3 linked regions of the Desulfovibrio desulfuricans genome follow. The protein of the gene in region 1 interacts with the protein of each later gene in a pairwise test. Links are inferred from orthologs where the notes say so. Each region holds a gene or a part of one and is shown on either strand. Other genes may lie near its edges. The genes, in order: secA, NE637_RS08495 and secG.

Evidence for each region.
Region 2: the proteins of secA (region 1) and NE637_RS08495 interact in binary tests that used the Escherichia coli proteins (3 or more experiments, as listed by UniProt). The link is inferred for Desulfovibrio desulfuricans from one-to-one orthologs.
Region 3: the proteins of secA (region 1) and secG interact in binary tests that used the Escherichia coli proteins (3 or more experiments, as listed by UniProt). The link is inferred for Desulfovibrio desulfuricans from one-to-one orthologs.

Annotation. Positions count from the first base shown.
Region 1 is NZ_JANFYZ010000006.1:181,267-185,379, forward strand. What follows is about bases 287-3,454. They hold secA (preprotein translocase subunit SecA), read right to left. Parts: upstream 3,077-3,454; coding sequence 497-3,076; downstream 287-496. Other genes in these bases: NE637_RS09560 (DMT family transporter), read left to right, coding at 287-356; NE637_RS09570 (tetratricopeptide repeat protein), read right to left, coding at 3,453-3,454. Outside these bases: more of NE637_RS09560, read left to right, coding at 33-286; more of NE637_RS09570, read right to left, coding at 3,455-4,113. UniProt on the Escherichia coli protein: Required for protein export, interacts with the SecYEG preprotein conducting channel.
Region 2 is NZ_JANFYZ010000005.1:233,488-237,174, reverse strand. The notes cover bases 481-3,222. They hold NE637_RS08495 (acyl-CoA thioesterase), read right to left. Parts: upstream 2,174-3,222; coding sequence 1,787-2,173; downstream 481-1,786. Other genes in these bases: NE637_RS08490 (MltA domain-containing protein), read left to right, coding at 2,273-3,222; NE637_RS08500 (hypothetical protein), read left to right, coding at 939-1,670; NE637_RS08505 (elongation factor G), read right to left, coding at 481-715. Outside these bases: more of NE637_RS08505, read right to left, coding at 1-480; more of NE637_RS08490, read left to right, coding at 3,223-3,376.
Region 3 is NZ_JANFYZ010000001.1:408,619-412,249, forward strand. What follows is about bases 137-2,822. They hold secG (preprotein translocase subunit SecG), read right to left. Parts: upstream 1,829-2,822; coding sequence 1,445-1,828; downstream 137-1,444. Other genes in these bases: NE637_RS01680 (DnaJ family domain-containing protein), read left to right, coding at 137-179; NE637_RS01685 (Smr/MutS family protein), read right to left, coding at 309-1,364; tpiA (triose-phosphate isomerase), read right to left, coding at 1,880-2,644; rimI (ribosomal protein S18-alanine N-acetyltransferase), read right to left, coding at 2,659-2,822. In the rest of the region: more of NE637_RS01680, read left to right, coding at 1-136; more of rimI, read right to left, coding at 2,823-3,117; NE637_RS01705 (NUDIX hydrolase), read left to right, coding at 3,116-3,631. UniProt on the Escherichia coli protein: Subunit of the protein translocation channel SecYEG. Overexpression of some hybrid proteins has been thought to jam the protein secretion apparatus resulting in cell death; while this may be true it also results in FtsH-mediated degradation of SecY.

The sequences.
Region 1 (4,113 bases):
TTTATCCGAGCCCACGCAAAGGAGTATTGGATATGGCATGGTTTGCATTGAGTTTGGCAGTGGTTACCGAGATTTTGTGGGCGCTCAGCCTCAAGTGGGCTTCTTCGTTGGGCAACTGGCAGGCTGCGGCAGTGCCCATTGCGCTGAGCTTTGTGAATATGGGCCTGCTGGCGCTGGCCATGCGCGGGCTCCCGGCGGGTATGACCTATGCCCTCTGGACAGGTGCTGGCACGGTGGGCGTGGTCCTGGGCGGGGCGCTTTTTTTCGGCGACAAGGTTTCGCTGCCCCAGCTGTTTTTCATTGCCCTGATTATCATTGGCAGCGTCGGGACAAAGTTTTTTTCATCCCAGGCATAGGACGTCTTGTCTGCCGCGCCGCGTGATCGGCGCGCGCGAGTATAGTTGCAGCATACGCACAGAGCATGGAACATAAAAAGGCGGGGTTGTCCCCGCCTTTTGTATTTCTAGGTATCGCGCTTGTGGCGCAATATAAACAGTTATTTATCCTGCCCGCAGCACTTTTTGTACTTTTTGCCGCTGCCGCAGGGGCAAAGGTCGTTGCGGCCAATACGCGGCGCGGCCTTGGCGGGCTTCTTGGGGTCTTCCGAAATGCTGCCGCCGCTGGAGTAAGAAAGCTGCGAGCTGCTTTCCTTATGACGGTATTCCCGCGACACGGGAGAATGCTGCGGCTCTTCGATCGGCGCTTCCACCTCCTGCTGTTCCGGCTCGGCGGCGATAGGCTCAATCTGCACCCGGATACGCGTAAGGGCGCGGAACACGCTCTCTCGAATCTGGAACAGCATGGCCTGGAACATTTCAAAGCCTTCGCGCTTGTACTCCAGCTTGGGATCGCGCTGACCGTAGCCGCGCAGACCTATGCCGTCGCGCAGGGCGTCCATGTTGCGCAAATGTTCTTTCCAGCAGCGGTCAAGCTCTTCCAGCAGGAAGTAACGAAGGATGTCGGCATAGGTGGGGCCGGTTTCTGCCTTGAGCTTGTCAAGAATGCCCTGTGCCATAACCTCGGTTTCTTCGCGCTCGGGCAGGCGCGCGCCTTCTTCAAGCACCCTGTCAAGGTTGAAAACCTCGCGCAGACGCGCCAGAGCTGCGGCGCGGGCTTCGTCCTGGCTGTCCACAGGCAGGGATGCCAGCGGGCTGTACACGTCGTCCAGCACATCGCTCATGAATTCCTGCAAAACAGGCTCAAGGTCTTCTTCAACCATGAGCTCGCGGCGCAGGGTGTAGATAACTTCGCGCTGCTGGTTCATGACGTTGTCATAATCGAGCAGTGTTTTGCGTATTTCAAAGTGGTGGGCTTCCACACGTTTTTGAGCGCCTTCCACAGCGCGGGTAACCATGGCGTTCTCAATGGCCTCGCCATCGCGCAGACCCAGCTTTTCCATGAGGCCCTTGATGCGGTCAGAGCCAAAGAGACGCATGAGGTCGTCTTCCAGCGAAAGGTAGAAGCGCGAAGAGCCGGGGTCGCCCTGACGGCCCGAGCGGCCACGCAGCTGGTTGTCGATGCGGCGGCTTTCGTGGCGTTCTGTGCCGAGAATGTGCAGGCCGCCCAGATCCACAACGCCTTCGCCCAGCATGATGTCCGTGCCGCGGCCAGCCATGTTGGTGGCAATGGTGACGCGGCCTTTCTGGCCTGCCAGCGCCACGATTTCGGCTTCTTTTTCATGCTGCTTGGCATTGAGCACGCTGTGCGGAATACCGAGCTTGCTCAGTCGATGCGAAAGCATTTCGGACGTTTCAATGGAAATTGTGCCCACAAGCACGGGCTGCTCTTTTTTGTGCAATTCGGCAATGGCTTCAACAATGGCGTCAAACTTTTCCTGCCGCGACCGGTAGATAAGGTCAGGATAATCCTTGCGAACCATGGGCCTGTTGGGCGGAATGGAGATAACCTCGAGGCTGTAGATCTGATGGAATTCCACAGCTTCGGTATCCGCAGTACCCGTCATGCCCGAAAGTTTGTCGTACAGGCGGAAGTAGTTCTGGAAGGTGATGGAGGCAAGGGTCTGGTTTTCAGCGGCAATGGTGACGTGTTCCTTGGCTTCCAGAGCCTGATGCAGGCCATCCGAATAGCGGCGGCCAGCCATAAGGCGGCCAGTGAATTCGTCAACAATAATCACCTGATCTTCTTGAACAATATAATCCACATCGCGCTTGAAAATCTGATGCGCCTTGAGCGACTGCATCACATGGTGCTGGGCCGTAATGTTTGCGGGATCAAAAAGGTTGTCCAGCTTGAGCAGTTCCTCACACCGGGCTACGCCTTCATCGGTGAGCATGGCGGTGCGGGCCTTTTCGTCAACCGTGTAGTGCTCAGGGGTGAGCTGACGGACAATGTCGTCCACAGTGCGGTACATGCCCACCGATTCATCAGATGCGCCGGAAATGATGAGCGGCGTTCTGGCTTCGTCGATGAGGATGGAGTCCACTTCGTCCACAATGGCAAAATTGTGCCCGCGTTGCACCAGCTGGTTGGCGTAGAACTTCATGTTGTCGCGCAGATAGTCAAAGCCGAATTCATTATTGGTGCCGTAGGTGATATCCTTGGCGTATTCGGCTTTGCGCTCTTCGTCATCAAGGCCATGCACAATAACGCCCGTGCTCAGGCCGAGGAATTCATACAACTGGCCCATCCAGGCCGAGTCGCGCTTGGCGAGGTAGTCGTTGACCGTGACCACATGCACGCCCTTGCCTGACAGGGCGTTGAGCACCACGGGCAGGGTAGCTACAAGGGTTTTGCCTTCACCGGTCTTCATTTCGGCAATCTTGCCCTTGTGCAGCACCATGCCGCCGATGAGCTGCACGTCATAGTGACGCATACCCAGTCTGCGGCTTGAGGCCTCGCGCACCAGAGCAAAAACTTCGGGCAGCAGAGCTTCCAGAGTTCTGGTGCCGTCCTGCACTTCCTGACGGTATTGCGCTATGCGTACAGGAAAATCGGCATCGGCCAGTTGCTGCATTTCAGGCTCGAACGCATTGATGCGCTGCACCATGGGGCGGAGCTTGCGCAAGTAGCGGTCGTTGGTGCTGCCGAAGATTTTTTTGAAAAGAAAACCAAACATGAAGTCTCCTTACTAGAGCATTTTCACTTTGAAATGCTCGCTTACCGACTAAGTATATCTACTGTCTCGTCCGTAACGGAAAAGCAACCGTGGCGAGGATTTTTCAGTATCCGCGCTGTGCAGACAAACATTTTCGGTCTGATCTGTCTAGCACAATGGCCAGTCGCTTGCGCAGCGCAAACACCAATGTTGGGTGCGCTGCGGAATGTGCTGAATGCGCAGTGTCTTACCCCAAGGGGACAATACACGGCATCCCTTAAAAATAAGACATAACATTGAGGTTGGCAATGTGACGATCCAAAAATATTATTGGTCAAAGAACAGGTGGGGAGGTGCAAGTGCGCCTATAACCGTGCCAGCAGACAACCTCGCAGAATCACTTTTTTGCGCGCTCCAAGCCTTGAAGGGCAAGTTGCATGCCGGGCTTGAGGGCAAGGGCCAACTGAAAAAACTGTACCGACCTGTCACGGTCGCCTGACTGAAGAAAGACCGCTCCAAAGTTACAGGCGATGGAAGCGCTGCTCTTGACCATTTCCGGATCCAGATCCAGAGCTTTTACCAGATTTGCCTTGGCCTGGATAAAATCCGCGCCTTCGGCAAAGGCCATGCCTACATTATAATAGAGCGTTGGATCGTCAGGGGCGATTTTGATGGCGCGCTTGTATTCAGTGATGGCGTCCTGCCAGCGGCCCTGCCTGCGCAGGCTGATGCCAAGCTGGTTGAACAGGGCCAAATCTTCCCGGCCAAGGCGCTTGCCCTTGGCTTCAAGACTGTTGCGCAGAAATTTTTCTGCCTTTTCCGGGTCGCGCTCGCCATAAATGCCGGCAATACGGCTTGAAAGCGCGCTGAGGCCATCGGCAGCTTCCCGGTTCATCTGCACCACAGCTTTTTCAAAAAAGGCCTCGGCCTTTTCCACATCGCCGTTTGCCAGGTGGGCCTCGCCAAGGCTCACTTTGCGGTTCACGTTGAGGGGCGAGATCGAATCCAGTTTTTCGAGGTAACGCACCTGCTGGGGCACATCCCCTATTTCCGCGTAC
Region 2 (3,687 bases), on another replicon or contig:
GGCCGGTTTTGAGGTCATCTTCTGAAAGAATGCCTTCTTCCAGATACTTTTCCATGAGTTCTTCATCGCTTTCTGCGATATTTTCTATGGTCACATCGCGCAGCAGGCTGACATCGTCAGCCAGGGCAGCGGGGATTTCAGCCTCTGCGGCTGCGCCGTTTTCGCCAAACATGCGGGCCTTGCCCGTCAGCACATCGGCAACACCCACAAAGGATTCGCCCTGGCGAATGGGCAATTGCAGCACAACGGGCTTGACGTTCAGGCCGGAGAGCCCGTCCAGGGCCATCTGAAAATCGGCGCGGTCGCGGTCAACCTTGTTGACCACTATAATGGAGGGCAATCCGGCTGCGCGGACCAGATTCCAGAATTTTTTGGCAAGGGGGCGCACGCCGTCCACGGCGTCCAGCACAAAAACAACGCTGTCCACGCCTTTGAGCAGGCATTCCATGTCGCCTGTAAAGTTGCCGTCACCGGGGATATCCAGAAGGAAATGGCGGTTTTTATTCCAGAGATATGTGGCGCAGGAGGGTTGAACGGAGCCGCGTCGGCGGGTTTCTTCGGGTTCGTAGTCAAGGCATGTGGTGCCGTCTTCTACAGCCCCCAGGCGATTCACCGCCCCGGCCTTATAGAGAAGCATCTCTGCCAGGGATGTTTTGCCGCAACCGCCGGTTCCGACGATGGCGAAGGTGCGTTGCATTTCCAGTGGAGTAGGCATGGTTTTCTCCCTTCGTAAGCGATATGGCGCGCCCTTGGCGGCCTGGTGAACGAAACTAGGGAAAGGAACAAGTCTTCCATCTGCTATTGGTTCCCACGTTACAGGCTTGTCGCAAAAAAGGAAAGAGGCCGCGACTTTTAATGTAAGGCTTAACGCTTGACAGCAGAGGCCGCCGCTGTGACAGTTGGTCGGATATATATTGGAGCAGGCGGAGGGAGCGACCATGGCGCTATGGGAATGGGCCGGCGCTGGTGCGGTTTTTTTGGCGGCTGTGGTTTTTTGCGTGCGCCTGATGAAGCGTGGTTTGACCACGCTAGAGGATGAGCGCGCCCAATGCCTTGAGCGCATTCGCCAGATGGAAGAAAAAATTCAGGAAGATCAAAAAAATATGGCTTCCAGCGAACACCTGCGCGTAGCCCGCGCCGGACTGGAAGACCTTTTGCGGCTGGCGGGCAATCCGCCCGGCATGCGGCTTGAGTCTCTCGCCCAGGGGCAGGGCGAAGCGCGGGGCGAGGCCCTTGTGCTGCACTTGCCCGAGGGCGAGGTGCGCATCAGTCTGAACATGCGCGAGCGGGAGCTTAAAGGGGTGCGCAAGGTGGTCCATGGGCATGGGCGGTGGCACCTGAACGGTTTGGGCCTGAATGAGGAATATACAGACCTTGTACCGCTCATGCGCGCGCTCAGCGCCAGGCTGGCCATGCATCTTGGCGGAGGTGAGAGCACAAGCGCCCCGTATTGCCCCCTTGGGGATCCCGCAGCCGATGTGCCCCCTGAATTGCCGCATCTTGCGCGGCGTTTCAGCAGCGCGCGACCTGTGCGGCAGAAGCGACCGCCTGTGGTGCGGCATGACGAGGAGGAGGGCCGTCTCGAAAGGCTGCGGCGGCTGGAGGATGCCCGTGCCGCGCGCAAGCAGTTGCGAGCCAATCCCGGACCCACCGGGAGCAGGCACCGTTAAGGCCCTGGACAAAATATTTTTCTGCCGCCGCATGTGGTTTTGCGGCGGCAGATCACGCTGGCATAAATGCGGTGGAATAACGCGGCATCATCGCAGGCAGGGGAGAGAGCTGGCGGTTACTCCGTAAAGGTGAGATTACGGAACCAGTCCGGCACAGGAACGGGGCGACCTTCGTGATTGACCAGCGCGTGCTGGGTCATGCCCGTGGCCAGAAGTCTCGTCTTGTCCTCGTTCCGTATCTCATATACAAAGCGCAGGGATGCGCGCGCCCATTCGGCTATGCCAGCGCGCACAAGTACAAGATCATCATAGCGGGCGGATGAGCGGTAACGGCACTGGGCCTCGCGCACAGGCAGGATAAGGCCTTTCTTTTCAACTTCCGCATAGCTCATGCCGCAACGGCGAATGTATTCGCTGCGTGCCCGCTCGAAAAGATGCAGATATTCCGCATAATAAAGCACGCCCATCGTGTCTGTTTCTCCATACGACACGCGGTGCGGCATCCAAATATCAGGGGTGGGAAATTGGTCATGCACGAAACGGCTCCTTGTTACGCGTTTTCCGGGCGTTGTTGCAGCGGATTTGCAAACCGTGCAGGCGGCATGTTGCGCCTGTTGCTACTGCTGGCGGTTACAATGGCTTTGTTTGCCTGCGCCAAGCAGGCCCCGCCGCCAGTGGTGGAAAGAACCTTGCCGCCGGTAGGGTTTGAAAGCCCGGAATTTTTTGTGAGCAATCTTATTCCTGCCAGTCAGGATCTGACAAGCTGGAAGGATATGGCCCCCAGTGTGCGTAAGTCGCTGCGTTACGTCAACAGCAAGCCCAAGGACGCCCTCGCAGTGCAACGCCCCGGCCTGACCGTGACGTGGGGCGATCTGTCGCGTACGCTTGAACGTTTGCAGGAACTTTTGCCCCGGCTGGACAAGGAACCGGAACTGCTGCTGGCAAACTTCCGCTGGGCGGAAGTGACGGGCGGCATCAACTATTCTGGTTACTACGAGCCTGCCGTCCCCGCCAGCCGCACACGCAAACCGGGGTACACCCAGGCCATCTATGGCCTGCCCCCGGATCTGAACAAGGTCGTTGCCAAGCGTGGGCAGTACTATGACCGCCGCACCATCGAAGAAAAGCAGGTGCTCGCGGGCAAGGGGCTGGAACTGGCCTGGGCCGCAGACCCCGTTGACGTATTTTTTCTTGAAATTCAGGGTTCTGGTCGCCTGATTTTTGACGATGGCACTCAGGCCTATGTCAACTACGCGGGCCAGAACGGGCACAAATACAAAAGCTCTGGGCGCATCATGCGCGAAAAAGGCCTGCTCAGGCGCGGTGATATTTTTGAACAGCGCGAGTGGTTCAAAAACAATCCCGACCGCGTGCGCGAAATTCTCAATGATAACCCGAGCTATGTCTTCTTTAAATACGGCATGCGTGGCCCCACCGGGGCCATGGGCTATCAGGTGGACGACTGGCTGACGCTTGCAACGGATCGCGGGTTTATCCCGCTCGGCTCCATTGTGGCCTACGGCGTCAATATACCGGATGAAACCAAGGGCAAGATGCCCCTGCGCGGCATCGGCTTTGCACAGGACGTGGGCGGGGCCATCAAGCGTAACCGCATAGATATCTTTTGCGGCGGCGACCAGCGCGCCAACTATGTGGCAAGCCATCTGGACGCCAAAGGGCCTGCCTGGGTGCTGCTGGCGCGTTAGGGCTGGCGAATATATCTTTTGCCGCCAGCAGCAATGCTGACGGATTTGGTTGAAAATTCAGAAGCATATGAGGCCGGAGCGATTGAAACCCGCTTCGGCCTTTCTGGTCTGCACGGTTTTTTTGAAACCGCATATTTTTATTATTCTATTATCAGATATTATTCTTTCATATCTTATTAATTTTACACGCAGGCTTGCCTGACAAACGGACATTTCAGCCCCATAAGCGGCCAAAAACACGCATACCTGATAATTAAACTCCTTGACTTATCTCATGTTGTGGGTATTTCTTTAAGCGTACACTGACAGCC
Region 3 (3,631 bases), on another replicon or contig:
TTGATCTGCTGGAGCAGTGCGAGGACGAGCAGGAACGAGTGCGCCAGATGCAAAGGGTGCGCTTTATGGTCACGCGGGCCAAAATGCGCTTTCAGCGGCCCATGCAGATTGAGCAGGATGATCCCTATTACGACTGCCTGCTGGACAGGCTGTCCGCCAATCCACGCAAGGCAGGCTGATATCGGCGGCAAGGGACATTCACCTGACCCCACAAAAAGCACAATGGCCGGGAACATCCCGGCCATTTTTTTTGCATTAAATCTGCAAGCCCGTTTCTACCACAAAAATAAAACTTCCCATGACCTGCCCTAGTACAGGTCAGAATCCGCAGGCATTCTTTCCCAGTAAATACGGCCTTTTTTGCGATACTTGCGCAGCAGCACATAGACGCTGCCCGGGCCTCCATCGTGCGGCTGGGCTGTGCAGAAGGCCAGCACCACCCGCTTGAAGGGATCCTGCGTCAGCCAGCTTTGCAGCTTTTCGCGCAGAACGCCCATGCCGTCAGGCGAATTGCGCCCACGGCCCGGCACCACCAGCACCGTGCGCAGGCCCTTGTACCAGCTTCCCTTAAAAAAACCGCGCAGAGCTTCAAATGCCTGCATCGCATTGAGGCCGTGCAGGTCAAGATGGGCCTCCGGGCTGAGGCCGCCAGCGCGGAGCTTGTTCAAAATCATCTGATCAAGGCCAACCACATGGCCCTCGAGGTATTCGTCAGAGAACGTCAGCGCAAACTCCAGCTTGCCATCCATGAAATCCTGAAGGCTCAGCTCGCCGTGAGGCGGTGGCGTTGCCGGGGCAGGAGCCGGGGCAACATCACGCCCGCCGCCAGTGAGGGGGCTTACCGTGCCCATGGCGGCAAGAAAGGCCGCAGCTTCGTCATCGTCCTCATGCTGAACGGGGCCAGATGCGGCGCTGGCAGGAGCCGCCTTGCCAGATGACGCCGTGCCAGGTGACGCATGGGCGCTCGGCGTCTGGGCCGCTCCCGGAGATGCCCCCACGGGTTTGCCAGCCTCCGGCGTTGTGCCCTTGGCCCTATTTTTTTTACCCTTGCCGCACTCTTCGGCCAGGGCATCGGCCATGCTGGTCAAGGCACCTCGTTCTTCCAGCGAAAAACCCGGATTTGCAGATTTGTGGTTGTTTTTGGCAGGGGTCACGCTGCTCACGGCGTTCAAAAACAGATCGCAGTCTTCATCCGAAACTTCAGCAACCAGCGTAGTGCCAGCAGACGCTATCACGCGTTTGCCCTTGCCTTGCCCGTGGTGCGTAGGTTTGCGCTCATTGCTGCCGTTTTTTTGCTTTTCGGGAAATTTTTTTGCGTTGAGCGCGCGGAACGGATTTGCCCCAAAGGCGTCTGCGTCAGACATAACGGCTCCACTCATAAGGTATGCGAATAAAAAAAGCCGCAGCACAGGCCGCGGCTTTAGCAGTAAAACAGGTGCTGCGCTTATTGAGCCGCAGGCGCCGGGGCCTTCTGCTCGGCAGGAGCAGCGGGAACCACAGGAGCCGGGGTCGCTTCCGCTCCGGGCGTAACAGCCGGGGCGGCGGGCCTGGGAGCAGCAGGCTCTTCAATCTTCACGTCAAGAATCGTAGACTGATTGGAAGGACGCGAGCTTGTCACGAGGGTGTAGCTGAGCGACGTGATAACAAAAATCACGGCCATCAGGGCAGTCAGTTTGGCAAGAATGCCGCCTGCGCCGCCGCTGCCGAACACAGAGCTGTTGCCACCGCCAAAAATCACGCCCATGCCTTCCTTGCCCGCCTGAAGCAGCACAAGAATAACCAGCAACACGCACACAATGATATGCAGCGTAAGAATGAGAGTCTGCACGAATTCCTCCTCGCCGTCCGGCCACTGCCCGATGGCGCGCCCGAAGTGGGGTTAGGCCCCGATAATTTGTAAGAAGCTTTGCGCTTCTAAAGACGCTCCACCTACCAGAAGGCCATCCACATTGTCAAGGGCCATAAGCCCTGCGGCATTGTTTGGCTTAACGCTGCCGCCATAAAGGATGGGCAGCTTGTCTGCGGTTTCACCCACAAGTTTTTTCAGCAAGGCCCGTGTGACCGCGTGGGCATCGAGCACTTCTTCCGGCCCGGCAACCTTGCCTGTGCCAATGGCCCACACAGGCTCGTAGCCAATGGCAAGCTTGCCCACAAGAGCAGCGCCGCGAAGGCCCTCGGGCATGGCCGAAAAAACAGCGGCAAGCTGGCGCTCAAGCACGGCGTTCAGCTTGCCAGCTTCGCGCTCGTCAAGGGTTTCGCCAATGCAGAACAGCACCTTGAGGCCGTGCTCAAGGGCAAAAATTGTTTTGCGGGCCACCAGGGCATCGTCCTCGCCCATGATGTGCCGCCGCTCGGAATGCCCGGTCAGCACCCAGCTTGCGCCAGCATCAAGCAGCATGGCGGGCGAAGTTTCGCCAGTAAAAGCCCCTTCTTCTGCGGGATAGCAGTTCTGCCCGCCCGCCGAAAGCGCCGCCACGCCTTTAAAGGCGTCCGCCACGCAGCTTATGGACGTAAAGGGCGCAAAAACAACCACATCCTGCCCCGCAGGCATATGCCCGAGGCCTTTGGCCAGATCGCTTGCGCTTTGGGCAGCCTGTGCGCGGGTTTTATACATCTTCCAGTTGGCGGCAAATATTTTTTGCATGGCGTCCTCAAGGATCAGATGGAACAAAGATAAATGAGCGCGTCTTCGCCAGTATCGGTATAATACTTTTTGCGCACGCCCTCTCGCTTGAAGCCGCAACTCTCATACAGACAAATAGCGGGCCTGTTGCCCACTCTGACTTCAAGCAAGATTTTGTTTATAGCCATTTTACGCGCAAGGCGCAAGACCACGCCCAATATACGCCGTCCGTGGCCTCTGCGGCGCTCATCCGGCAAAACTGCAAGATTGAGTATTTCCAGTTCATCCAGCGTGTGATATACTGATATATAGCCAATCAGCGCCTCATGCCGAAACATTCCCAGTGCCGAAAAAGCCTTTTGCCCAAAGGCGGCAGCGCACTGCTCTTCTGACCAGGGCAGAGGAAAACACTGGCGCTCAATCTCGTACATAGCGGCGGCATGCTGCGGCCCAAGCATCTGAAGGCGTTCGTCCCGCACTGTGGAAGCATTCATGAAAATCAGCCTTTATCCTTCATTAGGCAACTCTCCTGACTTGCAGGAGGTTGTGGATCACAACAATGTACCACTGTGCATCATGCGCGGCGAGGACATACTGAGGCAGAACCTGCGCCACCGGGCAGTGGGCCTGCTTGTGCGCGACCGCCTTGGCCGCGCCCTGCTGACGCACCGCCCTGGCCTTGGCTGGGGATTTTCGTCCTTCGGGCGGCTGCCCGCCGGGCAATCAAGCGAGCACAAGGCGCAGGAGCTGTTTAGAAACGACTGGAACCACGAGGGGCGCATTTTGGCGCTCGGCGTTTCCCCGCCGGGGCCGGACAATTTCAACGCCTTTGTGGCGCTGTATGAAGGCCGCATGCCCGCCTCGCTGGCTGCCACCGCCGTGCGTGACCCGGATCAGCACATGCTGGTCGATTATGACGAACTGCGGGGCATAGGCGTACACTTTGGCGAACTGCTTTCGCCCTTTTTGCGGCAGGCGGTGCAGGCTGGCCTTGTGCGCCCGCGCTGA